DNA from 2 places in the Streptomyces sp. NPDC037288 genome. Region 1 is predicted to be linked to the other one. Evidence: riboswitches for the same ligand, from Rfam matches in the RefSeq annotation. Region 1 holds a riboswitch; the other holds the start of a gene.
The links. A riboswitch is a leader RNA that binds a small molecule or an ion and turns the genes downstream of it on or off. The one in region 1 is predicted to bind cyclic di-AMP.
Positions count from the first base shown of each region.

Region 2: linked by a shared signal. The riboswitch ahead of ACZ7GZ_RS17615 (transglycosylase family protein) and the one ahead of ACZ7GZ_RS13915 (M23 family metallopeptidase) in region 1 are both predicted to bind cyclic di-AMP.

Region 1 covers NZ_JBVJVY010000009.1:135,376-150,461, reverse strand. Annotated here, with positions in the region: gene ACZ7GZ_RS13930 (glutamate dehydrogenase) at 1-417, shown strand, start outside; gene ACZ7GZ_RS13925 (TetR/AcrR family transcriptional regulator) at 531-1,145, shown strand; gene ACZ7GZ_RS13920 (SGNH/GDSL hydrolase family protein) at 1,351-2,136, opposite strand; gene ACZ7GZ_RS13915 (M23 family metallopeptidase) at 2,354-3,256, opposite strand; cyclic di-AMP (ydaO/yuaA leader) riboswitch at 3,261-3,422, opposite strand; gene ACZ7GZ_RS13910 (alpha-galactosidase) at 3,723-5,804, opposite strand; gene ACZ7GZ_RS13905 (tyrosine-protein phosphatase) at 5,977-6,774, shown strand; gene ACZ7GZ_RS13900 (DUF6126 family protein) at 6,973-7,095, opposite strand; gene ACZ7GZ_RS13895 (helix-turn-helix domain-containing protein) at 7,092-7,715, opposite strand; gene ACZ7GZ_RS13890 (hypothetical protein) at 7,854-8,141, shown strand; gene ACZ7GZ_RS13885 (aspartate aminotransferase family protein) at 8,164-9,549, opposite strand; gene dxs (1-deoxy-D-xylulose-5-phosphate synthase) at 9,546-11,444, opposite strand; gene ispG (flavodoxin-dependent (E)-4-hydroxy-3-methylbut-2-enyl-diphosphate synthase) at 11,479-12,612, opposite strand; gene hpnH (adenosyl-hopene transferase HpnH) at 12,617-13,639, opposite strand; gene ACZ7GZ_RS13865 (phosphorylase family protein) at 13,645-14,286, opposite strand; gene shc (squalene--hopene cyclase) at 14,283-15,086, opposite strand, start outside.
Region 2 covers NZ_JBVJVY010000013.1:88,207-103,292, forward strand. Annotated here, with positions in the region: gene ACZ7GZ_RS17590 (protein kinase domain-containing protein) at 1-230, shown strand, start outside; gene ACZ7GZ_RS17595 (SurA N-terminal domain-containing protein) at 418-1,071, shown strand; gene ACZ7GZ_RS17600 (nucleoside triphosphate pyrophosphohydrolase) at 1,200-2,261, shown strand; gene ACZ7GZ_RS17605 (cytochrome P450 family protein) at 2,258-3,574, shown strand; gene ACZ7GZ_RS17610 (transglycosylase family protein) at 3,719-4,828, shown strand; cyclic di-AMP (ydaO/yuaA leader) riboswitch at 5,026-5,199, shown strand; gene ACZ7GZ_RS17615 (transglycosylase family protein) at 5,204-5,905, shown strand; gene eno (phosphopyruvate hydratase) at 6,210-7,517, shown strand; gene ACZ7GZ_RS17625 (FtsB family cell division protein) at 7,633-8,109, shown strand; gene ACZ7GZ_RS17630 (DUF501 domain-containing protein) at 8,162-8,704, shown strand; gene ACZ7GZ_RS17635 (Ppx/GppA phosphatase family protein) at 8,701-9,666, shown strand; gene ACZ7GZ_RS17640 (NAD(P)/FAD-dependent oxidoreductase) at 10,203-11,594, shown strand; gene ACZ7GZ_RS17645 (class I SAM-dependent methyltransferase) at 11,757-13,055, shown strand; gene ACZ7GZ_RS17650 (ABC transporter permease) at 13,120-15,086, opposite strand, start outside.

The DNA of each region.
Region 1 (15,086 bases):
GAACTGCCCGGGGACGCCTGGCTGTCCGCTGACGCCGAGGTGCTGGTACCGGCCGCCGTGTCGTACGCGATCGACACCGGGAACCAGCAGCGGATCCGCGCCCGCTGGATCGTGGAGGCCGCCAACATGCCCGTGCTGCCCGAGGCGGAGGAGCCGCTGGCGGCGCGCGGGGTGGCCGTGCTGCCGGACGTCGTGGTCAACTCCGCCACCAACGCCTGGTGGTGGTGGACCCTGTTCGGCGACATCGGCCCCGACGCCGACGAGGCCTTCGCGCACATCCGGCGCTCCATGCGCGCCCTGGTCGAGCTGATGCTCGACCGTGCGGACGCGGACGGTACGACCCCGCGCGCGGCCGCCCACGCCCTGGTGACCGACCGGCTGCCGGTGATCGCGGACCGCTTCGGGTGGTACCGGTGACGGACCCCGGCGAGCCCCCGCCACCCCGTGGGCAGGTCACAGTCCCGCACTCGAACAGCCGGAAGGAACCGGGTCCTTCCGCGGCACCCCTGCCAACGGATTAGGGTGACCGGGTGGCGAGAGTGCGGTTGAGCGTGGCCGAGCGGCGGGAGGAACTGCTGCGGGCCGCCATCGGGCAGATCGAGGCGCGGGGCGTGGCGGCGGTCAGGATCGCCGACGTGGCCGCGACGCTCGGGGTGAGCAACGCGCTGGTGCTGTACCACTTCTCGACGAAGGAGAGGCTGGTCGCGGCCGCGTTCGCGTACGCGGCCGAGGACGATCTCGTGCATCTGCGCAAGCTGCTGGGGCGGCGGACGTCCGCGCTGCGCCGGTTGCGGGCCGCGGTGCGCTGGTACGCGCCGACCGGGCAGGCCAAGGGCTGGCGGCTGTGGATCGAGGGCTGGGCGGTGGCTCTGCGCGAGCCGGCCCTGCGGGAGGTCACCCGGGACCTCGACAGGCAGTGGAAGGCGGCGATCGCCGGTGTCATCGCCGAGGGGGTGGCGGCGGGCGAGTTCGCCTGCGCCGACCCCGCCGGTGCCGCGCTGCGGCTGACCGCGCTGCTGGACGGGCTGGCCGTGCAGCTGACCTCGTACCCGGGGTCGGTGCCGCGGACCCGCGCGCAGGAGTGGGCCGACGACGCGCTGGCCCGTGAACTGGGCCTGGACCGGGAAGCCCTGATCGAACGCTAGCCTCCGCGCCGGGCACCCCCTGCCTACCGGACACGGGCCACCACTTCCGGCACGCCCCCTCCCGGCAGAGTCAGGCCCCGCCCCCGCACCGCGGGTTTCCGACAGGGAACGCCCCACCCGCAGGGCCCGGCGCCGCTGCGCACGGCCGGACGCGACCGCGCCCCGCACCCGCGGGGATGCGCGGTGCGGGGCACGCGGGTGTCGGTCAGGCCACCGAGGTGATGCGCAGCTTGATGTCGTCGGGGGACAGGGTGCCCTTCGCGGTGACGTGGTCGCCGGAGGACTCACCGCGCAGGCGGCGGCCGATCCACGGGACCAGGTACTCGCGGGCCCAGTGGACGTCGTCGCGGCGGATGTCCAGCGTGCCCCGGGGCGGCTGCGGCGGCCACGGCTGCTCCGGGTCGGCCGGGATGTCGAGGCCGAGGGCCTGGCCGGCGCGCAGCGCCACGCGCGTGTGCCCCTCGGGCGAGAGGTGGAGCCGGTCGCTGTCCCAGGCCCTGCGGTCCTGCACGGACTTGAGGGACCACAGGTCGAGCACCGGGCAGCCGTACCGGTCGGCGATGGCGCGGACGTGCCCGTTGTACGTGGCGATCTTGCCGCGCAGATGCTTGAGCAGGGGGACACCACGGGTGTCGAAGCCGGTCGTCACCAGCACCGTGCCGGCCGCCTCGGTCAGCCGGGCCACGGCCCGCTCGAAGCGCTCGGCCACCTCGTCCGGGTCGGTGCCGGGGCGGATGATGTCGTTGCCGCCCGCGCAGAAGGAGACCAGGTCCGGGGCGAGTTCGACGGCCTGCGGGAGCTGGTCCTGCACGATCTGGTCGAGCAGCTTCCCGCGCACCGCGAGATTGGTGTACTCGAAGTCGCCCTCGGGCTGCCGGTCGGCGAGCAGTACCGCGAACCGGTCGGCCCAGCCCACGAACGCCCCGTCGGGCCCGGGGTCGCCGACGCCCTCGGTGAAGCTGTCCCCCACCGCCACGTACGACCCGATCACTGATCTGTTGTCATTCTTCGAATCGTCTGCCACGTCGGACCATGATTCACCTTCGGATGTGGCCTACGCGACCGTAGGCAGGGGTTGACGAGCGGTGAGAAAAGACACCCTTAAATCGTTTGCCAACCCGGAATAAGGCGAGAACACCGAAGGCCGGACCCGGGGATCGTGGGTCCGGCCTTCGGCCGCGTGTCAGGCAGGTGGTTCTGATGGGGCGTCAGACGACGGCGACGCCGTGCTCGCGGAGGTAGCCGACCGGGTCGATGTCGGAGCCGTAGTCGGGGGTCGTACGGATCTCGAAGTGCAGGTGCGGGCCGGTGACGTTGCCGGTGGCGCCCGACAGGCCGACCTGCTGGCCCTCGGTCACGGTCTGCCCGGCCGAGACGGAGAGCTGGGAGAGGTGGCCGTACTGCGCGTAGTGTCCGTCCTTCAGCCTGAGGACGACCTGGTTGCCGTACGCTCCGCCCCAGCCGGCGGAGACGACCGTGCCCGCGGCGACGGCCTTGACCGGGGTGCCGGTCGGTACGACGAAGTCGACGCCCGTGTGGTAGCCGCTGGACCACATGCTGCCGGCCACGTGGTAGCCGGTGCCGATGGTGGCGCCGGTGACCGGGAGGGTGAAGCCGGTGGAGGTGGTCGCCGTGGTGGCGGCGCCGGAGGTCCGGGGCGCCGGGGCCGCGTGGGACGTGGAGGGGTGTGAGTGGGCGGACGGCCGGCTCGGTGCCGCGGACTCGGTGCGGGTCGGCGCCGCCGGCCGGCCGAGCGCGAGCCTCAGCCCGGGGTGGATCAGCGACGGGTCGTCGCCGACCCCCTGCCGGTTGTCGGCGTAGAGGCGGTGCCAGCCGCCCGCGACGTGCTGCTCCTCGGCGATCGTCGAGAGGCAGTCGCCGGACTTCACCCTGTAGGTGCGCAATCCGGGGTTCGGCTGCGCGGCGGCCTTCTTCACCGGGGCCTGAAGGGACTGCACGGACTGTGCGGAAACGGACTGCGTGGTGGCGGCATGCGCCCCGGTGGTGCCGACGAGCGGGAGGGCCAGGGCGGCGCCACCGGTGCCGGCAACGGCGATCGAGCGGGAAAAACGCGGGGGCTTGGGGCGTCGGTGCTTGCCCTTACCGGGCATGGCGCATTCCTCTCCGGCGCCTGCGAGGTGAGCTGTCGGGTTCGGGCTGGAGCTGCCCGGCCGTGCGCGCACGGCTTCACCCCGAGCCTGTCGCGGAGACCGGACAGGCCGTCATACCTGGTGGGTCCCCCGCTCCTGCCGAACACGGGTCAAGTGTGTGGGAGTCCGGGCGGCGGCAGGATTCGGCGTTCCGTCCGGATCGCTGGCGAACGTAAGCGAGTAGGACGCAGGGAGACAAGCAGCCGGTTCCCGCTGTTCGCCGTCACGAAGATCGGTCACGGGACAACACGGTCACACTCCGTGAATTCCGTCCGCTCCGCCCTCTTAATTTCCCTTTTCACCGTGGAAATTACGTGAACATGACGCGCGACGCACGGTCACGTATATGACGCTCCTCACGCACACCCGGCCACGAACCCTCATTCCCCAGCGAGTTGGAATTAAGGCGTCAATTCGGACAGAAGGCCTAGATGCGGCGCAGCCGGAGAACCGTTGCATCCAGGTCACCCTTGAGTCCGCTGCGCAGCCCGTGGTGCAGCAGCACGGCGCCCCGGTGGACATCACCCGTTTCGCGGCATTCGTACGATGCCGCCGGGTCGAGTCCGCGCAGGCGCAGCGCCGGCACGGGCTCTCCGTGGCTCTGCGCCTGGAGCCAGGCGAGGACCACCGTCTCCTCGCCCAGAACGTACTGGACGGCGCTCAGGCCACCGGCCGGCGGTCGCAGCCGGTACAGGTCGCCCTGCTGGACGACCGGGCGGATCTCCTTGTAGAGATCGACCCACTGCCGGGCCTCGGCCAGCTCCTGATCGGTCCATTCCGTGAGGTCGCCGCCGACCCCGAGGACGCCCGCCATGGCGCTGACGAAGCGGAAGCGCAGGGAGCTGACCCGGCCATTGAGCTGGGTGTTCGGGCTGTCGGTCACCCATGCGGCCATGATCCGGGCGGGGTGGATCTGGCTGAAGCCGTGCTGGATGGCGAGCCGGTCCAGCGGGTCGGTGTTGTCGGAGGTCCACACCTGGTCGGTGCGGCTCATGACGCCGAGGTCGATCCGGCCGCCACCGCCCGAGCAGGACTCGAAGGCGACGGAGGGATGGGCCGCGCGCAGCCGGTCCAGCAGGGCGTACAGGGCGCGGACGTGGTCCACCCACAGGCGCTGCGGGTACGGCTCACCGGGCCAGCCGGCGTCGGTGAAGCAGCGGTTGAAGTCCCACTTCACATAGTCGATCGGCGCGCTGGAGAGGAGGGTGTCCAGCTGCTCCCAGAGGTGTTCCCGGACGTCCTCGCGGGCGAGGTTGAGGACGAGCTGGTTGCGCAGTTCCGTCCGCTTCCGCCCCGGTTGGTACTGCACCCAGTCGGGGTGTGCGCGGTACAGGTCGCTGTCCGGGTTGACCATCTCGGGCTCGACCCAGACGCCGAACTGCATGCCGAGGCCGTGCACCTGGTCGGCGAGGGGCTTCAGGCCGTGCGGGAAGCGGTCGGGGTTGGGTGTCCAGTCACCGAGGCCCGCGCGGTCGCCGGTGCGGGCGCCGAACCAGCCGTCGTCCACGACGAAGAGCTCCACGCCGATCCCGGCGGCCCGGCGGGCCAGCGCGAGCTGCTGCTCCTCGGAGATGTCGAAGTTCGTCGCCTCCCAGGAGTTGAAGAGCACCGGCCGGTCCCGCTCGGCGTCCGGGATGACGTACGCGCGCTGGTAGGCGTGCCAGGCGCGGCTGGCGCCGCCGAAGCCGCCGTCGCTCCACAGGCCCGCGAAGACCGGGGTGGTGTACGACTCCCCCGGCTCAAGGAGCAGCAGGCCCGAGTCGTCGTAGCCGGCGCCGCCGGTGATCTGCACGCGCGCGTCCGGGAGCTGGGCGACCGCGATGCGCCAGGAGCCGGACCAGCCGAGCGCGCAGCCGTAGACCTCGCCGTGCTCCTCGGTGGCGTCGGTGTCCAGCGCCACCCAGGGCAGGTGCTGGTGGCCGGTGTGGCCGCGGCGGCTGCCGATGACCTTCTCGCCGTAGGTGAGCGCGGCGGTGGCGAGGCGGGACTCGGCGGCCCAGCGGCCGTGCAGCTGGGACAGCCGCCAGCCCTCGCGGTCGGGCAGGGTCCAGGTGGCGGCGTCGGCCCGCAGCAGCTCCACGCGCGCGTGTCCGCCGTTCTCCACGGTCACCCGGCGTTCCACGACATCGCCGCGCATCCGGTAGTGGAGGGTGACGGCGAGGCCGTCGTCGTCGAAGCGCAGCCGCAGCTCGTCGCCCTCCGCCCCGTCCACCTCGTACGCCTGGAAGGTCCACTGCGTGCCGCGGCGCTCGGCGGTGCGCACCGACAGGGCGGGGCGGACGAAGCGGGGGCCGCCCTCGACGGGGTACTCCTCGCGGCCGTCGAGCGGGGACTCGAAGGGCCGGTAGCCGGGCAGCGGGTCCTCGGCCAGGGCCTGCGCGTCCGCGAGGGCGATGCGGGGCCCCCAGTGCAGGTGGAGCAGCTCGTCCGCGCCGGTGAGATGGAGGGCGTAGCTGCTGGTGAGCCCCGAGAGGAGCCAGGTACGACCGTCTTCGGCGATGTCCACCACGTAAGACCTCACAGGTGCCAACAGATCCGCTCACGTGCCAACATCATCGGGTCGTGGGGGCGCGGTGACAATGCCTGTGGACAACTCCTTGCCCGAGGAAACCGATGTCGTATCGTCGACGGAGCGCCCGCCGACGAGCCGCGACGGCGGGGTCCGACCGTGAGGAGCCCCCGTGACGCAGCAGGTCCCGTCGACCGAGCCGGAGCTGGCCGGAGTACGCAATTTCCGTGACGTGGGCGGACTGCCGACCGTGGACGGACGGCGGGTGCGGCACGGGGTGCTGTTCCGCAGCGGCCACCTGGCGCACGCGACGGAGGACGACGCCGCCTTCCTCGCCTCGCTGGGCCTGCACACGGTCTTCGACTTCCGCAACGCGGCCGACCAGCAGCTGGAGGGCCCGGACGTCGACCTGCCCGGCGTGCGGAACGTGAACCTGCCGCTGAGCGACCCGGCGGACGGTGCCGAGTTCTGGAAGATGGTCCGCGACGGCGACCTCGACCAGCTGCGCGACATCCTCGCCGACGGCAAGGCGGCGGCCCGGATGGTCGCCTCGTACCGGATGATCGTCAAGAAGCGCACCGCCGAGCACTCCCAGGTGCTGCGCGCGCTCACCGAGGACAGCGTGCCCGCGCTGATGCACTGCGCGGCGGGCAAGGACCGCGCGGGCATCTCCATAGCCGTGACCCTCCTCGCGCTGGGCGTGGAGCGCGAGGCGATCATGGCCGACTACCTGGAGTCCAACGCCAAGCACCGGCGCTACAAGGTCCGCCGCAGCGGCAGCGCGGAGAGCGCGTACACCCCCGAGGTCATGGAGCTGCTGAGCCCCCTCTTCGACGCCCGCGCCGAGTACCTCCAGGCGGCGTTCGAGACCATCGAGCAGACGTGGGGCGGCGTGGACACCTACCTGGAACAGGGCCTCGCGCTCACCCCGGCGGCTCGCGACCGGCTGCGCGAACGCCTGCTGGACTGAGGGCGGGGTTCACCGAACCCGCCGCCGCAGCGCGGCCGACCGGCGCCGAACGGCGGCTCGGACTGCCGCTGCCGGCCGAGCCGGTGGGCCTGCTCGGCGAGACGGACGGCATCGTGGGGCACTCGGGTGCGGGCGCCGTCCGGGCGCTGGAGCGGCTCGTCGGGGAGAACCTCCCGGCAGCGGTGACCGGCCGCCGCGTCAGTTCCTCGCGCCCAGTGCGAACAGCAGGAACAGGAACGCGGCCAGGACGTGGCCGAGGGCGATGTAGATGATCAGGCGGATCCACAGGGAACGGGGGAACTTCGTCTCGAGGTTGCTCATGGCAGCTCTCCGGTCAGCGGCCCCAGGCACAGCGTGGCCGTGGGACTCTGCAGCAGGGTGTGGACGAACAGCAGCTCGACGCCGTCGTGGTCCTCGGCGGCGAGGCGGTGCGGGGTGAGCGAGTCGAAGTGCGCGCTGTCGCCGGGCGCGAGCAGGTCCGCGGTGTCACCGAGGCGCAGCCGGAGCCGGCCGCTGAGGACGTAGAGCCACTCCTCGCCGGGGTGGACGCGCACGATGTCGCCCTGCGAGCCGTACGGCACGCGCACACGCAGGGCCTGCATGCCGCGGCCCGGCGCCCCGGCCTGGAAGTACGTCCAGCCGCCGGCGCGGGTCGGCTCCATGTCGCCGGCCCGCACGATCGCGTTCCGGTCGGCGACCGTCTCGCCCAGCAGTTCGGAGACGGTCGTACCGTAGATGCGGGCGAGAGCCAGCAGCATCGGCAGCGACGGCTGCCGCCGTCCGGTCTCCAGCCGGGACAGGTGGGCCGGCGAGAGCCCGGCGGCGCGGGCCGCGGCCTCCAGGGTGAGGCCGGCGCGCCGGCGCAGTCCGCGCAACTGCGGTGCGACGGCGGGCAGCTCGTCGCCCGGGGTCGCCGGCGGGCCGGCGTCTGAGGCGTTCATGCCTCCATTCAGCCCCCATTTTGCCTGTGCGGCAATTTTCTTGCCTGTGAGGCAAAGAACCCTGAGGGCCAAGGGTCGACTACCGCCCTGCTACGATCAACCCCAGGATTTGAACACGTTCAAAAGACGGGGGACGTCATGCCGGGGAGCACCGCATCCGCAGGGACCGATTCGCCCGCCACCCTGCTCGGCCCCACCGCACTCGGGCTGGGCGGCGCTGCGGCGGCGGGCCTGTGCCCCTGGCTCACGTTCGCCCTGGTCCCCGTGATGCTCATATGCGGCGCACTCGCCGTCACCTTCGGCCTCACGGGGATCCACTACGCGCTGCGCGGCATCGGCCGGCTGTGGACGTCCGCCACGGGAGCCGTCCTGGGCGCCATCGGATTCGCCTGTCCCTTCGTGCTCTTCCTGCCGCTCTTCTGGTGAGAGCCGGCTCCTCCGCCGGCGCTCAGCGGCCCGCCACCGCCTGCTTGATCAGGGTCTTGCCGAAGTCCCACATCAGGCCGCCGCCGCTGTGGGCGTCGTCCATCACGGCGGTGAAGGCCTCCACGAACCGGTCGACGTCCGCCTCGTCGATGATCAGCGGCGGGATCAGCTTGATCACCTCCAGGTGGTCGCCGGAGACCTGGGTGAGGATCCGGTGCCGCTGCAGCAGCGGTACGACGACCATCTGCGCGAACAGTCCCTTGCGGGCCGCCTGCAGCATGGTCCAGCGGCTGCGCAGTTTCAGCGAGGACGGCCTGCCGAACTCGATGCCGATCATCAGGCCCCGGCCACGCACGTCGGCCAGCAGCTCGTACCTGTCGATCAGCGCGGTCAGCCGGGACCTCAGCAGCTCGCCGGTCCTGCGCACACCGGCGACGATCTGCTCGTTCTCCATGACCGCCAGCACGGCCAGGCCGCAGGCCATCGCCTGGGCGTTGGACCCGAAGCTCGCCGAGTGCACCAGCACGCGGTCCATGGACGAGTAGACCTTCCTGAAGATCCAGTCCTTGCCGAGGGTGGCGCCGACCGGGACGTATCCACCGGACAGGGCCTTGGCCACGCACACCAGGTCGGGTTCGACGCCGTCCTCGTGCTGGTAGGCGTAGAAGTCGCCGGTGCGGCCGAGGCCGGTCTGCACCTCGTCGGCGATGAGCAGCGCCTTGTGCCTGTGCAGCAGGTCCTGGGCGGCGCGCAGATAGCCGGGCGGTGCCTCGTACACGCCCTTGCCCTGGATCGGCTCGACGATCAGGGCGGCCACGTCGCCCTTCTTCAACTCCCTCGCCAGGGCGTCGAGATCACCGAGTGGTACGGCGGTGTCGGGCAGCAGCGGGGCGAAGCCGTCGCGGAACCCGCTCTCGCCGTTGACCGACAGGGAGCCGGTGGTCAGGCCGTGGAAGGCGTGGTCGCAGTAGAGGACACGGGGCTTGCCGGTGGCGTACCGGGCGAACTTCAGGGCCGTCTCGACGGCTTCCGTTCCACTGTTGCCGAAGAACACCCGGTCCAGGTGCGGGCTGTGGGCGAGGAGCCGTTCGGCGAGCAGGCCGGGCAGCGGCTGGCAGTCGAAGCGGGTGAGGTCCGCGAGGTCCAGGTCGAGCACGTCGTGCAGCGCCTTGCGGACGACCGGGTGGTGACGGCCGAGGCCCATCACCCCGAACCCGGCGAGCATGTCCAGGTGGTCGTTGCCGTCCGCGTCGAAGAAGTGGGCCCCCTCGGCCCGCTCGTAGACCTTGTCGAAGCCGATGGTGTGCAGCATGCGCGGGAGCTGCGGGTTGAGGTACCTGGTGTGCAGCTCGTAGCGTTCGGCTCCGCGCTCGGCGAGCAGGGCGCCGAGGTCGAACTCCGTGCTCATTCACTCTCCTTGGCTGTGCCGTCCGCGTTCCTGACGGCCAGGCTCGCGCTGATCCGCCCGGCGATCTCGACGGGCGTGAGACCGATGTCGGCCAGCACCTCGCCGCGCTTGGCGTGCGCGAGGAACTGCTCCGGGATGCCGAACCGCCGTACCGGCACGTCCACATCGGCGTCGCCGAGTGCCAGCGCCACCGCCGAACCGACACCCGCGGAACGGCTGTTGTCCTCCACCACGGCCACCAGGCGGTGTCCGGCGGCGAGGCCCGGAAGCGCAGGGTCGACGGGCTTGGCCCAGCGCGGGTCCACCACCGTGCAGCGGATGCCGCGCGCGGCCAGCAGGTCGGCGGCCTTCAGGCACACCGGCGCCATCACGCCGACGGCCACCAGCAGCACGTCGGGGTGTTCGGAGCGGTGCAGCACGTCCATGCCGCCGACCCGGTCGAGTGCCGGGATGTCCGGGCCGACCGACTCCTTCGGGAAACGGACCAGGGTCGGCGCGTCGTCCACGGCGACGGCCTCGCGCAGCTGGGCGCGCAGCTGGCCGGCGTCGCGCGGGGCGGCGATCCTGAGGCCGGGCACGACCTGCAGGACGGACATGTCCCACATGCCGTTGTGCGAGGCCCCGTCGACGCCGGTGACACCGGCCCGGTCCAGCACGAAGGTGACCCCGCAGCGGTGCAGGGCGACGTCCATCAGCAGCTGGTCGAAGGCGCGGTTGAGGAAGGTGGCGTAGACCGCGACGACCGGGTGCAGCCCGCCGGTCGCGAGGCCGGCCGCGGAGACGGTCGCGTGCTGTTCGGCGATGCCCACGTCCCACACGCGGTCCGGGAACCGCTCGGCGAACCCGCCGAGGCCGACCGGGTGCAGCATGGCCGCCGTGATGGCGACGACGTCGTCCCGTTCCTCGCCGATCCGCACGATCTCGTCACCGAACACCGAGGTCCAGGAGGGGCCGTTGGACGGTGCGAGCGGCGCGCAGGTCAGCGGGTCCATCACGCCGACGGTGTGGAAGTGGTCCTCCTCGTGGTTGAGGGCGGGCTCGTAGCCGCGGCCCTTCTCCGTGAGGCAGTGGACCAGCACGGGGCCGTGGAAGCGTTTGGCGCGGCGCAGCGCCGACTCGACGGCGCCGATGTCGTGGCCGTCGATCGGGCCGACGTACTTCAGGCCCAGGTCCTCGAACATGCCCTGCGGGGCGAAGGCGTCCTTGAAGCCCTTCTTCGCGCCGTGCAGGGACTCGTAGAGCGTGGTGCCGACGACGGGTGTCCTCAGCAGGACGTCCTTGCCCCAGGCGAGGACCTTCTCGTAGCCGTCGGTGGTGCGCAGGGTGGCCAGGTGGTTGGCGAGGCCGCCGATGGTCGGGGCGTAGGAGCGTTCGTTGTCGTTGACGACGATGATCAGCGGGCGGTCCTTGGCGGCCGCGATGTTGTTCAGCGCCTCCCAGGCCATGCCGCCGGTCAGCGCGCCGTCGCCGATGACCGCGACCACATGGCCCTTCGCCCCCTGCACCTGGTTGGCCTTGGCCAGGCCGTCGGCCCAGCCCAGTGCGGTGGAGGCGTGGCTGTTCTCGATGACGTCGTGCTCGGACTCCTCGCGCGAGGGGTAGCCGGACAGTCCGCCCTTGCCGCGCAACTTGGAGAAGTCCTGACGTCCCGTCAGGAGCTTGTGGACGTAGGACTGGTGGCCGGTGTCCCACAGGATGCGGTCGACCGGTGACTCGAAGACCCGGTGGAGCGCGACGGACAGTTCCACCACGCCCAGGTTGGGCCCGAGGTGGCCACCGGTTCTCGACACCGCGTGCACCAGGAACTCACGTATCTCCTCGGACAGTTCACCGAGTTCCGCCTCGGACAGCGCCTTCAGGTCGCGTGGTCCCCGGATGCTCTCCAGAATGGTCACGCAGGGCCCCCTCTCGGTCCGTACCGTGCTGTACTCAACTCACTTCGTCTGCTGGGCTCGTCCGCTCGGCGAGCTTCAGGGCCTCCTCGATCAGGGTCGGCACGATCTTCGACTCGGGTACGGTCCTGACGACCTCTCCCTTGACGAAGATCTGCCCCTTGCCGTTGCCCGAGGCAACTCCGAGGTCGGCCTCACGGGCCTCTCCGGGACCGTTGACCACACACCCCATCACCGCGACCCTGAGCGGCACTTCCATGCCGTCGAGGCCCGCCGTGACCTCCTCGGCGAGCTTGTAGACGTCGACCTGGGCCCGGCCGCAGGACGGGCAGGAGACGATCTCCAGACGCCGCTGCCTGAGGCCCAGGGACTCGAGGATCTGGATGCCGACCTTGACCTCCTCGGCCGGCGGCGCGCTCAGGGAGACGCGGATCGTGTCGCCGATGCCCCGGGACAGCAACGCCCCGAAGGCCACGGCCGACTTGATCGTCCCCTGGAACGCGGGACCCGCCTCGGTCACCCCCAGGTGCAGCGGGTAATCGCACCGCTCGGCGAGCTGCCGGTACGCCTCGATCATCACGACCGGGTCGTTGTGCTTGACGGAGATCTTGATGTCCCGGAAGCCGTGCTCCTCGAAGAGCGACGCCTCCCACAGCGCGCTCTCGACCAGCGCCTCCGGCGTCGCCCTGCCGTACTTCTGCAGCAGCCGCCGGTCCAGGGAGCCTGCGTTGACACCGATGCGGACCGCAGTGCCGTGGTCCTTGGCGGCGCGCGCGATCTCCTTCACCTGGTCGTCGAACTTCTTGATGTTGCCCGGATTCACCCGGACCGCCGCGCACCCGGCCTCGATGGCCGCGAAGACGTACTTCGGCTGGAAGTGGATGTCCGCGATCACCGGGATCTGCGACTTGCGGGCGATGGTGGCGAGGGCGTCCGCGTCGTCCTGCGTGGGGCAGGCGACGCGGACGATCTGGCAGCCGGACGCGGTGAGTTCCGCGATCTGCTGCAGGGTGGTGCCGATGTCCGACGTACGGGTCGTCGTCATCGACTGCACCGACACCGGGGCTCCGCCCCCGACCGCCACCGGCCCGACGTGGATCTGCCGCGACTGCCGCCGCGGTGCGACCGGCCGGGCCGGTACCCCGGGAACACCCAAGGGGACGGCGGTCATCGCGTCACTCCCGGTTTCCGGAGACGGTCTCGCGCATGGCCCGCAGCGACTCCTTCAGGGAGCCCATGGTGGCGAGAACGGCGGTGGGCTCGTAGCCGCAGTGCGCCATGCAGTTGGCGCAGCGCGGGTCCTTGCCGCGGCCGTACTTCTCCCAGTCGGTCTTCTCGATGAGTTCGCGGTAGGTGGGCACGTACCCGTCGCTCATCAGGTAGCAGGGGCGCTGCCAGCCGAAGAGCGAGTAGTTCGGGATCGCCCACGCGGTGCACGGGAAGTCGACCTTGCCCTCCAGGAAGTCCAGGAAGAGCGGGGAGTGGTTGAGCCGCCACTTCCTGCGGTTGCCGCCCGCGAACGCCTTCCTGAACAGTTCGCGGGTCTGCTCCACGCCGAGGAAGTGCTCCTGGTCGGGGGCCTTCTCGTAGGCGTAGGCGGGCGAGATCATCATCTCGTCGACCTTCAGGTCGTCGTTGAGGAAGTTGAGCACCTCGATGATGGTCTGCGGGGTGTCGGTGTTGAAGAAGGTCGAGTTGGTGGTGACCCGGAAGCCGCGCCGCTTGGCCTCCTTGATGGCCTCCACCGCCTCGTCGAACACGCCCTCCTTCGCCACGGACTCGTCGTGCCGCTCACGCAGGCCGTCGATGTGCACGGCGAAGGCGAAATAGGGGGAGGGCTTGAACTGGTCGATCTTCTTGCGCAACAGCATCGCGTTGGTGCACAGGAAGACGTACTTCCGCTTGGCCACGAGCTGGCGCACGATCTCGTCGATCTGAGGGTGCATCAAGGGCTCGCCGCCGGCGATGGAGACCATCGGCGCACCGGACTCCAGCACCGCGCCCACGGCCTGGGCGACCGGCATGCGCTGCTTGAGCACACCCGCCGGGTGCTGGATCTTGCCGCAGCCCTCGCACTTGAGGTTGCAGGCGAAGAGCGGTTCCAGCTCGACGATGAGCGGAAACTTGTCCCGCCTGCGCAGTTTCTGTTCAGCCAGGTAAGTAGCGACCTTGATGGACTGACGCAGCGGCATGGCCATCTGGCTCACCTCCGGGGGAGCAGCAAAGAACGGTGCCATTCGAAAAATGCGGGAAGAACGGATCGAAGAACACGGAAGGCCGATATTCCACCGCGCACCGTGCCGATCCGGACGAGTTCATGTTCGGGAGCGTCCACGACCACCCGTACGGCCGCAACCGGGCGCTCACCGATGCGGACGGCGCTCAGCAGGGTGGCCGCCGACTCCATGTCGACCGCGATCGCACCGGTCGCGAGCAGCCGGGACCGCTCGGGGCCGCGCACGACGCGGTCGGAGCCGGTCAGCGGGCCGGTGTGGACCGTGCGCCCGGGCAGCACCCGCACGAGTTCCTTGACCAGCAGTTCGGTGCCCACGCAGGCGACGGTGCCGCGCGGGTCCCGGGTCTCCTCGGCGACCACCAGATCGCCGGGGTGCATGCCGGGGGCGAGCCCGGCACAGAAGCCGGTGGCCAGCACGGCGGCGTCGGCGAGGTGCGGCTCGGACAGGTACCCGGTGACGGACCGTTCCGCCGCCCGAGGACCCATGCCCGTACGGACGAAGGTGACCGGCCCGCCGGCCCCGCCGTGGTCGCCGGTGCGCAGGGCGAGGTGCTCGATGCCGAGGGCGCAGGCGATCAGCAGCGGGACCGGGGCGGGCTGGGGGCTCAACTCAAGCTCACCTTGGCCTCGGACAGCGGTTTCCCGGCGAGAAGGCCCCGCTCGAAGGGGTCGCCGTGCAGGTACCGGCCGAGCGCGGTGAGCGGGAAGACCTGCCGGTACAGGTGGTAGTTGATGGAGAAGTCCCAGGGGAAGCCGGTGCCGGTGAAGTACGGCTCGTCCCAGGTGCCGTCCGACCGCTGGGTGCCGGCCAGCCACTGGACGCCCCGCTCGACGGCCTTGGAGTCCCTCTCCCCCGCCGCGAGCAGCGCCATCAGCGCCCACGCGGTCTGCGAGGCGGTGGAGGCGCCCCGGCCGCTCCACTCCTTGACGTACTTGTAGGAGCGCAGGTCCTCGCCCCAGCCGCCGTCGTCGTTCTGCACGCTCTCCAGCCAGGCCACGGCCCGCCGGATCGCCGGGTGCGAGCCGGGCAGCCCGGCCGCGGTCAGCGCGGGGACCACCGAACCGGTGCCGTAGACGTAGTTGACGCCCCAGCGGCCGAACCACGAGCCGTCCGGCTCCTGTTCGGCGAGCAGCCAGTCGATGCCCCGGCGGGTCCGCGGGTCGTGCGCGAGTCCCTCGGCGGCGAGCATCTCCACGACGTGCGCGGTGACGTCCGCGGACGGCGGGTCGATGACCTCGCCGAAGTCGCAGAACGGCAGCCGGTTGGGGAACGGGCTGGTGTTGTCGGCGTCGAAGGCGCCCCAGGCGCCGTTCTTCGACTGCATCCCGAGGTTCCAGCGCACCGCGCGTCCGATGGCGTTGTCCACGCGCTCGGGGTCGTGGTGCCGGACCCGGCGCAGCGCGAGGGC
Region 2 (15,086 bases), on a different contig from region 1:
GCGCGCTGCTGCCGTACTACGAGAACCAGTACGTCTCCGGCGACCCTCAGCTCGCCCACGAGGTGCGCCGGCGCATCGGCCATCTGCTGCTCGCCCTCGGTGACCGGCCGTCCGCCCACGACACCCTGGCCCGGCTGCTGATGGACGTGGAGCGGCTGCACGGCCCCGGTCACCCGATGGCCCTGGAGATCCGGCGCACCCTGCAGTGGCTCGGACAGGTGCGCGGTTAGCGCGTCCGGCATCACGGACGAGGCGTGCGGCACCGGCTGAGCCGAAGCGGTGGGTGCGGCGGGCGCAGCGGTGCCCCAAGCGCGTGCGAATCGTTGGTCGAATGGGTTGGCCCCGGCCCGCCCACTGCCTACCATCGATCACCGCAAGACTTTGTGCACCGTCGCACAATCTCCTCGGGAGGTTTCCTTGCACCGCCGCCGTCGCACCGCGCTCGTCCTCACCGCCGCGATCGCCGCCGCGGCACCCTTGCTGACCGCCTGCGGAAACGACGCGCACCCGGGCGCGGCGGCCGTCGTCGGAGGGCAGCGGATCTCCGTCGCCCAACTGGAGAGCCGGGTCGACGAGGTCCGCAGGGCACAGCGGGCCGCGGTGCCGGACGAGACCCAGTACCAGCAGGTCCTCGCCTCCACCAGCAGCCTCACCCGGGACACCCTGCACAACATGGTCCTCGACCGGGTGCTGCACCGCGCCGCGCAGGACGCGGGCATCACGGTGACCCGCAAGGAGGTCCAGCGGATGCGCACCGGCCTGGAGGAGCAGGCCGGCGGCGCCAAGGGGCTTCAGACCGCCTGGCTGCAGAAGTACGGCATCGCCCCGGCCCACCTCGACGAGAACCTCCGCCTCCAGCTGGAGGCGCAGAAGCTGGCCGGGAAGCTCGGTACCGACACCAGCCGGCCCGACTTCTGGAAGGCCCTGTCCAAGGCCTCCCGGGAGCTCCGCGTCGACCTGAACCCGCGCTACGGCTCCTGGGACGTGCAGAAGAGCAGCCGCGTGGACGCCAGGACGCCATGGGTGCGGGAGGTCACGACGGCGGGCGACGGGCAGCCGGTGACGGCCTAGCGCGGCCGGGCCGGACGCCGCCGGCCGAGGACGTTCGGGCACCCTGCATCGGTCATACGATCACACGATCGTCCCCGCCCTGTGGATAACCGAATCCGCTCCTGCCCGCCGTGGGTTACGTTCGGACCGTGAACGCTTCCAGCCCCGACCTCGCCGCCCCGGCCGACCCCGGTCGCATCGTCCTGCTCACCACCAGCCACCGTGTCGCCCCCGGCCTGCTGTCCTGGCCCGCCTGGCAGGCCCTGCGTGCCGCCGACGCCGTGCTGTGCGCGGACGGGGCGCATCCGCAGCTGCCGTATCTGCGTGAGGCCGGGACCGCGGTGGAGGAGGCGTCCCCCACCGCGCAGGAGCTGGTCGACGCCTGCGCCGGCGGGCGGACCGTCGTCGTCGTGGCCACCGGCGAGGGAGAGCCCGCGCTCACCGACGGCCTGGCCCGGCTGGCCGGCTCCGGCCGCGTTTCCATGCCGGAGCTGGAGCTGCTGCCGGCCTCCTACGACCTGCCCGGCGCCCGTCTGCTGGACCTCGTGCAGGTCATGGACCGCATCCGCGCCGAATGCCCCTGGTCGTCCCGGCAGACCCACGAGGGCCTGGCCAAGTACGGCCTGGAGGAGGCGTACGAACTGGTCGAGGCGATCGAGGCGGGCGACCGGGAGGAGCTGCGCGAGGAGCTGGGCGACGTCCTGCTCCAGGTCGTCTTCCACTCCCGGATCGCCGAGGAGCACCCGGACGCGCCGTTCTCCGTCGACGACGTGGCCGGCGGCATCGTCGCCAAGCTCGTCCACCGGCACCCGCATGTCTTCGGTGACGAGAAGGCCGAGACGCCGGAGGACGTCAAGGAGCACTGGCTGCGCACCAAGGCCGAGGAGAAGCGGCGCACCTCGGTCACGGAGGGCGTCCCGCTCGGCCAGCCCGGACTGGCCCTCGCCGCCAAGCTCGCCTCCCGCGCCCGCACGGCGGGCCTGGACGTCCGCCTGCCGCGCGGCGAGGGCATCGGCTACGAACTGCTCGCGCTCGCGGTCCGTGCCGAGGCGGACGGCGTGGACCCGGAGGCGGCCCTGCGGGCGGCGGCGCGCGCGTACCGGGACGCGGTCCGGGAGGCGGAGGGAGTCGCGCCGGAAGCGATACGCGCGGAGCGCGGTGGCCACCGGGACGCGGAGGCCCACCCGAGTCCGGATACGGTCGGGGAGTGACCGACCAGCACCACCCCCAGACCGCCCCCGACTCCACCCCGGACTCCGCTCCCACCCTGTTCACCTGGGAGTTCGCCACCGACCCCTACCCGGCTTACGCCTGGCTGCGCGCGCACGCGCCGGTGCACCGGACGCGGTTGCCCAGCGGGGTCGAGGCCTGGCTGGTCACCCGGTACGCCGATGCCCGGCAGGCCCTGGCCGACCAGCGGCTGAGCAAGAACCCCGCGCATCACGACGAGCCCGCGCACGCCAGGGGCAAGACCGGCATCCCGGGCGAGCGCAAGGCCGAGCTGATGACCCATCTGCTGAACATCGACCCGCCGGACCACACCCGGCTGCGCCGCCTGGTCAGCAAGGCGTTCACCCCGCGCCGGGTCGCCGAGTTCGCCCCCCGGGTCCAGGAGCTGACCGACCACCTCATCGACCGGTTCGCCGAGAAGGGCTCCGCCGACCTCATCCACGAGTTCGCCTTCCCGCTGCCCATCTACGCCATCTGCGACCTGCTCGGTGTCCCGCGCGAGGACCAGGACGACTTCCGGGACTGGGCGGGCATGATGATCCGGCACGGCGGAGGGCCGCGGGGCGGAGTCGCCCGGTCCGTCAAGAAGATGCGCGGCTACCTCGCCGAGCTGATCCACAAGAAGCGCGAGGCGCTGCCCGCCGAGCCCGCGCCCGGCGAGGACCTCATCTCCGGCCTCATCCGGGCCTCCGACCACGGCGAGCACCTCACCGAGAACGAGGCCGCGGCGATGGCGTTCATCCTGCTGTTCGCCGGCTTCGAGACGACCGTCAACCTCATCGGCAACGGCACCTACGCCCTGCTCACCCACCCCGAGCAGCGCGCGCGGCTCCAGGACCGCCTGGCCGTGGGGGAACGTGAGTTGCTGGAGACAGGGGTGGAGGAACTCCTGCGCTACGACGGGCCGGTGGAGCTGGCCACCTGGCGGTTCGCCACCGAGCCGCTCACCATCGGCGGCCAGGACATCGCGCCGGGGGACCCGGTGCTCGTCGTGCTCGCGGCGGCCGACCGGGACCCGGAGCGGTTCGCCGACCCGGACGTGCTGGACCTCGCCCGCCGCGACAACCAGCACCTCGGCTACGGCCACGGCATCCACTACTGCCTGGGCGCGCCCCTCGCCCGGCTGGAGGGCCAGACCGCGCTCGCCGCCCTGCTCACCCGGTTGCCGGACCTGCGGCTCGCCGTGGATCCGGACGAGTTGCGCTGGCGCGGCGGGCTCATCATGCGCGGCCTGCGCACCCTGCCCGTGGAGTTCACACCGGCCGCCGGCGCAGCCGGGCGACGGGGAACATGAAGGGCGTTCAACTTTGTGATCTTCACGTGATCTGCGCGGCATTAACTTGTGACAAGTGATCGTCTGCCGATACGTTCACCCATCAGCGTGGCGACGGATTCCAGTGCGCCGCGCCGGTCCTGCTGTCGCACGAAAGGCTTCCGCATGCTCTCCGGGAACGGTCGTCACCGTCGCCCCCGTCAGGCTCCGGCCCTCCTCGTCGCGGCCGGAGTGACCGGCTCCGCCATCGCCATCCCGCTGCTCGGCGCCGCGAGCGCCAACGCGGCCGACGGCACCACCTGGGACAAGGTCGCCGAGTGCGAGAGCGGCGGCTCCTGGAGCGCGGACACCGGGAACGGCTACTACGGCGGCCTGCAGATCTCGCAGGACGACTGGGGCAAGTACGGCGGTACGCAGTACGCCGACAGCGCCGACCAGGCCAGCCGCTCGCAGCAGATAGCCGTCGCCGAGAAGATCCTCGCCGACCAGGGCACCAAGCCGTGGGCCACCTGCGCCCTGCTCTCCGGTCTGACCTCCAACTCCGCTTCGGTCGACGTCGACACCGGCGTCGGCGGCTCCGGCGACACCTCCGGCTCGGGTGACACCTCCGGCTCGGCCGGTCTGCCGGAGTCATCGGCATCCGACCCCGGTTCCGGCTCCCACTCCGACCCGGGCTCCGGCTCCAACTCCGGCTCCGGCTCCAACTCCGCCCCCGGTTCCTCCGCCTCCGGTTCCTCCGGCTCGGATTCCTCCGGTTCTGATGCCCCTGACTCCTCCTCGGGCTCGAGCACCACGCCGGCTCCGCAGCGGAGCCACCACGCCGCAAAGACCCCGGACGCGACCGGCGGCTCCACCGGAACCAGCGCCCCAAAGTCCGACAAGACCGGCAAGTCCGGCTCGACCGGAGGTGGCGGCTCCCAGGACGGGGGCAGCTCGCCGACGGCAACGCCCGGTACCGACGAATCGGACAATTACCAGCAGTCCGCCGGTTCGTGGAGCCTGGTCGACACCGGCACGCTCAGCAGTGGCGGACGTCACCGTGGTGGGAGTGCGGACGAAACGGTGACAAACGGTCAGAACACCCCCTCCTCCGGCCGTCACGCCGGTCGCACGGCGGGTGCCTACACCGTCCGCGAGGGGGACACCCTCGCCTCCATCGCCGACTCCCTGGGCGTCGACGGCGGATGGCACGCGCTCTACGACGGGAACAAGAGCGTCATCGGTGCCGACCCGAACCACATCACCGCCGGTCAGACCCTGGAAATCGGTTCCTAAGAGGGCGAAAACCAGCGGTAGTTGACGCCCCGTTTCGCCGCTGATGTCCGTTTCGGTGAAAGTGTGGGATGAGTCTCAGAAGCCCTGATCGTCTTTGAAATTCCCTCGATCACGTGTCTACGGTCAGGACCGCTCGTCACCACGAGCCCCGGCAGTCGCAACGCCGAATCCTGCCAGCGGTTGCCCGGGAACAGTCGTCGCGTCAAGCGCCGCAGGCAGGAGCGGGGGACCCAAGGTAAGTGCCGGATCCGGCGGTTGACGCCGGCACCGGCTGGGGGTGAAGCCGCGCCTCGCGAGAGCGAGTGCGCGGCCGGGCAACTCAACCGGCCCGAACCCGACAGCTCACCTCGCAGGCGTCGGTGAGGGGATCGATCCATGCTGTTTTCCGGCAAGGGCAAGCACCGTCGTCCGTCCAAGGCCACCCGTGTCATCGCGCTCGCCGGTGTCACCGGCGCAGCCGTCGCCGCCCCGCTGATGGCGGCCGGCAACGCCTCCGCCGCCACCGCCTCCGAGTGGGACGCGGTCGCCCGGTGCGAGTCGGGCGGCAACTGGTCCATCAACACCGGCAACGGCTTCTACGGCGGCCTGCAGTTCACCAACTCCACCTGGGCCGCGTACGGCGGTACCGCCTACGCCGCGCGCGCCGACCTCGCCACCAAGGCGCAGCAGATAACCGTCGCCGAGAAGGTCCTCGCGGGTCAGGGCAAGGGTGCCTGGCCGGTCTGCGGCACGGGCCTGTCGGGCGCCGCGTACAACGGCTCCGCGCCCAGCGCCCCCTCGAACACCACCTCGTCGAAGACCACCGCGCCCAGCACCGCCACGCGCTCCGGCCAGCAGGCCGCCTCCCGCTCCGCCGAGCGCACGGCCCCGGCCAAGAGCAAGACCGTCACCACCCCGACCGGCAAGAAGGTCAAGAAGGGTGACGGCGAGTACAAGGTCGTCACCGGTGACACCCTCAGCTCCATCGCCGTCGAGCACCACGTCCAGGGCGGCTGGCAGAAGCTCTTCCAGCTGAACAAGGACATCGTCGAGGACGCGAACCTCATCTACCCGGGCCAGCAGCTGCACCTGAAGTAAGCGGCAGCGGCACTCAGGCCCGCCCCCGTCCCCACGGGCTCCCCGCCCCGGCGCGTGTTCCCCCGTACGCGCCGGGGCGGGGTCTTTTGCGCGCGCCCCGCGCGCCCGTGCGCGTGCCCATGTGCGTGCCCTCTGCATCCACCCTTTGTTCCGTTCATGAACAATGGGTACCGTCTGCGTGTGCCTCCCCGTCCACGGGGCGGTCGGTCGGTGGCCGATCCCCCGGAGACGGTTAGGCTCTAGTCGCAAGGCACAGCCGTAAGGCAGCAAGCCCCGCACTTCCAGCGTCACATCCAAGAAGGAGATGCTCGTGCCGTCCATCGACGTCGTCGTAGCCCGGGAAATCCTGGACTCCCGAGGCAACCCCACGGTCGAGGTCGAGGTCGGCCTCGACGACGGCAGCACGGGTCGTGCCGCCGTCCCGTCCGGCGCCTCGACCGGCGCCTTCGAGGCCATCGAGCTGCGCGACGGTGACCCCAACCGTTACCAGGGCAAGGGCGTCGAGAAGGCCGTCCTCGCCGTCATCGAGCAGATCGGCCCGGAGCTGGTCGGCTACGACGCCACCGAGCAGCGCCTGATCGACCAGGCCATGTTCGACCTGGACGCCACCGACAACAAGGGCTCCCTCGGCGCCAACGCCATCCTCGGCGTCTCCCTCGCCGTCGCCCACGCCGCCTCCGAGGCCTCCGACCTCCCCCTCTTCCGCTACCTGGGCGGCCCGAACGCGCACCTGCTGCCGGTGCCGATGATGAACATCCTCAACGGCGGCTCGCACGCGGACTCCAACGTGGACATCCAGGAGTTCATGATCGCCCCGATCGGCGCGGAGTCCTTCTCCGAGGCCCTGCGCTGGGGCACCGAGGTCTACCACACCCTGAAGAAGGTCCTGAAGGGCAAGGGCCTGTCCACCGGCCTCGGCGACGAGGGCGGCTTCGCCCCGAACCTGGGCTCCAACCGCGAGGCCCTCGACCTCATCCTCGAGGCCGTCAAGGAGGCCGGCTACGTCCCCGGCCAGCAGATCGCCCTCGCCCTCGACGTGGCCGCCTCCGAGTTCTACAAGGACGGCAAGTACCTCTTCGAGGGCAAGGAGCGCTCCGCCGCCGAGATGACGGAGTACTACGAGGAGCTCGTCGCGGCCTACCCGCTCGTCTCCATCGAGGACCCGCTGTTCGAGGACGACTGGGCCGGCTGGAAGGTCATCACCGACCGTCTGGGTGACAAGGTCCAGCTGGTGGGTGACGACCTGTTCGTCACCAACCCCGAGCGGCTGGCCCGTGGCATCGAGGAGGGCACCGCCAACGCCCTCCTCGTCAAGGTCAACCAGATCGGCTCGCTGACCGAGACCCTGGACGCCGTCGAGCTGGCCCAGCGCAACGGCTTCAAGTGCATGATGTCCCACCGCTCCGGCGAGACCGAGGACGTCACCATCGCCGACCTGGCCGTCGCCACCAACTGCGGCCAGATCAAGACCGGCGCCCCGGCCCGCTCCGAGCGTGTCGCCAAGTACAACCAGCTGCTGCGCATCGAGGAGATCCTCGACGACGCCGCCGTGTACGCGGGCCGCAGCGCCTTCCCGCGCTTCCGCGGCCACATCGACGTCTCCAAGGGCTGACGCAACCCGGGCTAAGTATTAGCCAGTCATACGTACGTCCCCGGACCCGGTCCCGTACCGTGTCCGGGGACGTACGCACGTGTGACGCGCAAGGCAAGGGGAGGCGGAGAGCCACATGGCCGTGAAGGACCGCGACCGTTTCTCCACCGCGACCAGGCTGCGGCTGCTCGGCGAGCAGACGGCGGCCCGGGTCTACCGCTCCCAGACCAAGCGGCAGGCCCGCCGCTCCCGGCTCACCGGCCGGGCGGCGCTGCTCGCGCTGGTGCTGTGCTCGATGATCGTCGCGCTCGCCTACCCGATGCGGCAGTACGTCTCCCAGCGCGCGGAGATCGCCGACCTCCAGCGCCAGCAGGAGCAGGCCCGCAAGCGGGTCGAGCAGCTGCGCGACCTCAAGGCACGCTGGCAGGACGACTCCTACGCCGAGCAGCAGATCCGGCGCCGGCTGCACTATGTGAAGCCCGGCGAAACCGGGTACGTGGTCGTCGACCCGGGCGCGGCCCAGCAGTCCCGCACCGACCTCCGGGCCGCCCACCGGCCCTGGTACGCGAACGTCTGGGACGGGGTCGACAAGTCCGACGCCTCCGACCAGTGAGCAGTAACGCCGGCCTTTGGCCGTAACCGACAGAAAGCTTCGAAGAGCAGTCATGGAAACGCCCCCGCCGCCCACTTTGCGCACCGAGCCCACCGACGCGGACGTCGAGGCCTTCAAGCAGCAGCTCGGCCGCCCGCCGAGGGGCCTGCGGGCCATCGCGCACCGCTGCCCGTGCGGCCAGCCGGACGTCGTGGAGACCGCGCCGCGGCTGCCCGACGGCACGCCCTTCCCGACGCTGTACTACCTCACGTGTCCCAAGGCGTCCTCCGCCATCGGCACGCTGGAGGCGAACGGCGTGATGAAGGAGATGACCGAGCGGCTGCAGACGGACCCCGAGCTGGCCGCCGCCTACCGGGCCGCGCACGAGGACTACATCCGGCGCCGTGACGAGATCGAGGAGCTGAAGGGCTTCCCGAGCGCGGGCGGCATGCCGGACCGGGTCAAGTGCCTGCACGTCCTGGTGGCCCACTCGCTGGCCGCGGGCCCCGGCGTGAACCCGCTCGGCGACGAGGCGCTCGCCATGCTGCCGCAGTGGTGGAGCAAGGGTGCCTGTGTGACCCTCGAACACCCCGAGGACGAGGGGGACGAGAAGTGACCCGCGTCGCCGCCGTCGACTGCGGTACGAACTCCATCCGTCTGCTGGTCGCCGACGTCCATCCCGGGACCGGTGAACTCGTCGACCTCGACCGCCGGATGACGATCGTGCGGCTCGGCCAGGGCGTCGACCGCACCGGCCGGCTGGCCCCGGAGGCGCTGGAGCGCACGTTCGCGGCCTGCCGTGAGTACGCGGCCGTGATCAAGGAGCACGGCGCCGAGCGCCTGCGCTTCGTGGCCACCTCCGCCTCCCGCGACGCCGAGAACCGGGACGACTTCGTACGCGGCGTGCTGGACATCCTCGGAGTCGAGCCGGAGGTCATCACCGGCGACCAGGAGGCCGAGTTCTCCTTCACCGGCGCGACCAAGGAGCTGGCGGGGCGCAAGGACCTGACCAGGCCCTACCTCGTCGTGGACATCGGCGGCGGCTCCACCGAGTTCGTCGTCGGCGACGACCACGTCCGGGCGGCGCGGTCGGTGGACGTCGGCTGCGTGCGCATGACGGAACGTCACCTGGTGCGGGGCGGCAAGGTCTCCGACCCGCCCACCGAGGAGCAGATCGCCGCCATACGGGCCGACATCGAGGCCGCCCTGGACCTCGCGGAGCAGACGGTCCCGCTGCGCGAGGCGCACACCCTGGTGGGCCTGGCCGGCTCGGTCACCACCGTCTCCGCGATCGCCCAGGAGCTGCCCGAGTACGACTCCGCGCGCATCCACCACTCCCGGATCTCCCGCGACCGCGTCCGCGGGATCACCGAGTGGCTGCTTGGCTCCACGCACGCCGAGCGCGCCGCGATCCCGTCCATGCACCCGGGCCGGGTCGACGTCATCGGCGCGGGCGCCCTGGTCCTGCTCGCGATCATGGAGCGGATCGGCGCCGAGGAGGTCGTCGTCAGCGAGCACGACATCCTCGACGGCATCGCCTTCAAGGTGGCGGAAGAGGCCGAAGAGGCGGTCGGCTAGGCGGCAGCCGGCCTGGGGGACGCCGAGCGGCCCTGGTTCCTCCCGGGGAACCAGGGCCGTCGTTTCCGCGACGCGGGCCGACCGTCACCGGGGGACCTGATGTTACTTGTGAGTAGCCAACGCCTGAGCAGGTCGGATAACGTCTGAGCGCCGCCGCGGGGTCCTTCCGGGGCCCTCGGCGAGGTGGTGTCGGAAAACTTCGTGAAGTTCTTCACAAGGAATTCGGACCGGTCGGGGCACACAAGGGGGTCCGATGGCCCTTTCGGGTGTCCAAGACGTCCTTGAACATGTTCAGATGGAGGTCGTGGGACACCTTCGGATCGCGTGGCGACGGGGGTGTTGCGAACGGCTCACACGCCCGCCCGCCGCCGAGAGAGGCAGCTCACGCGGCATTGACAACGGCTCCGAGGATGCTGCGGTTCCCCTCGGTCGCCATGATCTGCGTCACGCGAGTCGCGGAGTGTAACACAGGGTCTGTCGGAGCTTGTGAAGGGGCGCACGAGCGACCCCTCCCAGGCGGGTGGATACTCGATGGCATGAGCACCACGGAGCGTCCCAGGATCCTCGTAGTAGGCGGTGGGTACGTAGGCCTGTACGCAGCTCGGCGCATTCTCAAGAAGATGCGCTACGGAGAGGCGACCGTCACGGTCGTCGACCCCCGGTCGTACATGACCTACCAGCCCTTCCTCCCCGAAGCCGCCGCCGGCAACATCTCCCCTCGCCACGTCGTCGTGCCGCTGCGACGCGTGCTGCCGAAGGCGGAGGTCCTCACCGGCCGGGTCACCACCATCGACCAGGACCGCAAGGTCGCCACGATCGCCCCGCTGGTGGGCGAGGCGTACGAGCTGCCCTTCGACTACCTGGTCATCGCGATGGGCGCGGTCTCCCGCACCTTCCCGATCCCCGGCCTCGCCGAGCAGGGCATCGGCATGAAGGGCATCGAGGAGTCCATCGGCCTGCGCAACCACGTCCTCGAGCAGCTCGACAAGGCCGACTCGACCAACGACGAGGAGATCCGCCGCAAGGCGCTCACCTTCGTCTTCATCGGCGGCGGCTTCGCGGGCGCGGAGACCATCGGCGAGGTCGAGGACATGGCCCGGGACGCGGCCAGGTACTACAAGAACGTGTCCCGCGAGGACATGCGCTTCATCCTCGTCGACGCCGCCGACAAGATCCTGCCGGAGGTCGGCCCCAAGCTCGGCCAGTACGGCAAGGAGCACCTCGAGAGCCGCGGTGTGGAGATCTACCTCTCCACCTCCATGGACTCCTGCGTCGACGGCCACGTCGTGCTGAAGAACGGCCTCGAGGTCGACTCCAACACGATCGTGTGGACGGCCGGCGTCAAGCCGAACCCGGCCCTGGCCCGCTTCGGCCTGCCGCTCGGCCCGCGCGGCCACGTCGACTGCGAGCCCACGCTCCAGGTCAAGGGCACGGACTACATCTGGGCCGCCGGTGACAACGCGCAGGTCCCGGACCTCGTGGGCCGCAAGGCGGGCAACGAGAACGCCTGGTGCCCGCCGAACGCCCAGCACGCGCTGCGCCAGGCGCGCGTCCTCGGCGACAACGTGGTCTCCGGTATGCGGGGCTTCCCGCAGAAGGACTACGAGCACGCCAACAAGGGTGCGGTGGCCGGTCTCGGCCTGCACAAGGGCGTGGCGATGATCGTCATGGGCAAGATGAAGATCAAGCTCAAGGGCCGCCTCGCCTGGTACATGCACCGTGGCTACCACGGCATGGCGATGCCGACCTGGAACCGCAAGATCCGCGTCTTCGCCGACTGGACGCTCGGCATGTTCCTCAAGCGCGAGGTCGTCTCCCTGGGCGCCATGGAGAACCCGCGCGAGGAGTTCTACGAGGCCGCCAAGCCCGCGCCGGTCGCCGCCGCGAGCACGGCCGACAAGGCCGGGGAGAAGGCCAAGGCCTCCTGACCTCCACCGGTCGCCGACTGACCCGAAGGACCTCCTGCCATCCGTGGTGCGGGAGGTCCTTCGGCTTTGCCCGGAAAAGACGACATGGGGGACTACTTTCGGTGGCCGACGGTGTTTACGTGGTTACCGGCATCCGGGATCGTCGTCTTGGAGGTGTGCGTCATGGCCGACGCCGCGTCGCGGCTGAGGAGTCTTGCCGAGCAGCTGCTGGGAGCCCCGCTCCCGGTCCGGCTGCGGGCCTGGGACGGTTCGCAGGCCGGGCCGCCGGACGCGCCGGCGCTCGTCGTGCGCAACCGCCGCGCCCTGCGCCGCATGCTGTTCAAGCCGGGCGAGCTGGGCCTCGCCCGCGCCTGGGTCTCCGGCGACCTGGGGATCGAAGGGGACCTGTACACCACGCTGGACGCGATGGCGGGTCTGGTGTGGGAGCGCGGGGAGGGCGGGCGCGGTCTGATCGAGTCCGCGCGCGACCCCGCCGTACGGGCCGCCGTCCGTGAGTTGCTGAAGCTGGCGGGGCCGCCGGTCCCGCCCGCCCCGCCGCCCGAGGAGGCCCGCAGGCCGCGCCGCAACCTGCACACCCGGCGCACCGACAGGCGGGCCATCAGCCACCACTACGACGTCGGCAACGACTTCTACGAGCTCGTCCTCGGCCCGTCCATGGTCTACTCCTGCGCCTACTGGGAGGCCGGGAACGACGCCACCCTGGAGACCGCCCAGCGCGACAAGCTCGAACTCATCTGCCGCAAGCTCGGCCTGACACCAGGTCAGCGGCTGCTGGACGTCGGCTGCGGCTGGGGTTCGATGGCCGTCCACGCGGCCCGCGAGCACGGTGTGAGCGTCGTCGGGGTCACGCTGTCGCAGGAGCAGGCGGCGTACGCCCGTAAGCGCGTCGCCGAGGAGGGGCTGACCGACCGGGTGGAGATCCGGGTCCAGGACTACCGGGACGTCAGGGACGGCCCCTTCGACGCGATCTCCTCCATCGGCATGGCCGAGCACGTCGGCGCCGAACGCTATCTGGAGTACGCCCGCCGGCTGCACGGCCTGCTGGGGCCCGGCGGGCGGCTGCTCAACCACCAGATCGCCCGCCGTCCGCAGCACGACGAATCGTCCTACCGTGTGGACGAGTTCATCGACGCGTACGTCTTCCCGGACGGCGAACTGGCCCCGATCGGCAGCACCGTCACCCAGTTGGAGCGGGCCGGGTTCGAGGTGCGGGACGTGGAGTCCATCCGCGAGCACTACGCCCGCACCCTGCGCCGCTGGGTGGCCAACCTGGAGGCCGACTGGCACCACGCGGTCCGCCTGACCAGCCCCGGCCGCGCCCGCGTCTGGCTGCTGTACATGGCCGCCTCGGCGCTCGCCTTCGAACGCAACCGGATCGGCGTCAACCAGGTCCTGGCGATCCGCACCCCGGAGTCGGGCGCGTCCGGCCTGCCGCTGCGCACCCGCACCTGGAACACCTGACCGGCCGTACGACACGAGGGGCCCCGCTCCGGTGACGGAACGGGGCCCCTCGGATGCCGTACGGCTACTCGGCCTTGATCGCCGCCAGCATGTTCAGCCGGGCCGCGCGCCGGGCCGGCCACAGCGCGGCCAGGACCCCGACCAGGCCCGCCAGCAGCAGGAAGACCGCCATCCGGCCCCAGGGCAGGACCAGTTCGTACGTCGGCATCTTCGTGCCCAGCAGCTCGCCGGCCGCCCAGCCGAAGAACACGCCCAGACCGATGCCGAGCACCCCGCCGAACAGGGAGATCACCAGGGACTCCAGGCGGACCATCCGCTTGACCGCCCTGCGGTCCAGGCCGATCGCACGCAGCATGCCGATCTCCTGCGAGCGCTCGAAGACCGACATGGCCAGGGTGTTGATGACCCCGAGGACCGCGACGACCACCGCCATGCCGAGCAGGCCGTAGAGCATGTTCAGCATCGTCGTGAACATCTTCGCGATGCCGTTGGAGATGTCCTGCTTGTCCTGGATCTTGATCGCCGGGTTCAGGCCGAGGGCCTTGGTCAGCTTGCTCCTGGCCGCGTCGGACGCGCCGTCCGCCGTCTTGACCATGACCTGCATGTCGGCGGGGTCCGTGAGGTGCGGGGTGAGGACCCTGTTGTCGAGCATGATCCCGTTGATCATGTCGTTGCCCTCGTAGATCCCGGCGACGGTCAGCCGCTGCGCCTTGCCGTCCTCGAAGTGCGCGGTGAAGTGCGAACCGGGCGTCCAGCCGTGCTCCTCGGCCCGGTCCTTGTCGACGACGACCTGTGTGCCGCCCACCTCGAACGTGCCGTCGTCCACCTTCAGGTCCGTCAGCTTCCCGATGGACGAGCCGTTGACCCCGGTCAGGTACTCGCTCGTGCCGTCGATCCGGGACTCGCCGTTGCGCAGCGGGCTGCTGGCGGTGACGCCGTCGGTGGCGGCGAGCTTCTTCGCCACCTCGGGGGAGAGCGGGGAGCGGTTGGCCATCGAGACGACGTAGTCGGCGCGGATCGCCGAGGAGGCCATCTTGTCGATCGCCGTCTGCAGGCTGCCCGCCATCACCGTCATACCGGTGATCAGGGTCAGGCCGATCATCAGCGCCGAGGCGGTGGCCGCCGTACGCCGGGGGTTGCGCACCGAGTTCTGGCGGGCCAGCTTGCCCGAGACGCCGAAGGCGCGCATGAGCGGGGCGGCGGCCGCGATCAGCGGGCGGGACAGCAGCGGGGTCAGGATGAACACACCGGTGATCAGCAGCACGGCCCCGATGCCCATCGGGCCCTGAGCGGAGTCGGCGTCCATCGACGTGGCCGCGAGGACCACCGCGATGCCGGCCGCCGCGAACAGCGCGCCGAGCGTGTTGCGCAGCACCAGCGACTTGGTCGTCGCCTTGGCGTGCACGCTGCTCATCGCCGCCACCGGCGGGATCTTCGCGGCGCGGCGGCCGGGCAGCCAGGCGGCCAGCACGGTGATGAGGATGCCGACCGCGAGGGCGGCCACCACCGTGCCGGGGCTGATCACCAGCGGCCCGTCGGGCACGCTCGCACCGAAGGAGCCCAGCAGGGAGCGCAGGCCCGCGCCGATGCCGATACCGGCGGCCAGACCGGCCACCCCGGCGACCGCGCCGACCGCGAACGCCTCGATGAGCACCGAGCGGGTCACCTGGCGGCGGGAGGCGCCGACCGCGCGCAGCAGGGCCAGTTCCCGGGTGCGCTGGGCGACCAGCATGGTGAAGGTGTTGGCGATGATGAACGTGCCGACGAACAGGGCGATGCCGGCGAACACCAGCAGGCTCTGCTTCAGGCTGCTCATCTGGTCGGAGATCATCTTCGCCTGGTCGTCGGCGAGCTGTTTGCCGGTGGTGGTCTCCACCAGGTGGGACGGCAGGGCCTTGTCCAGCGCGGCCTTGAGCGCGGCCTGGCTGGTGCCGGGCGCGGCCTTGACGTCGATCTCGTCGTAGGTGCCCTTCTTGCCGAAGAGCTTCTGCGCCGTCGGCGTGTCGAACAGGGCGAGGCTGCCGCCGGCGG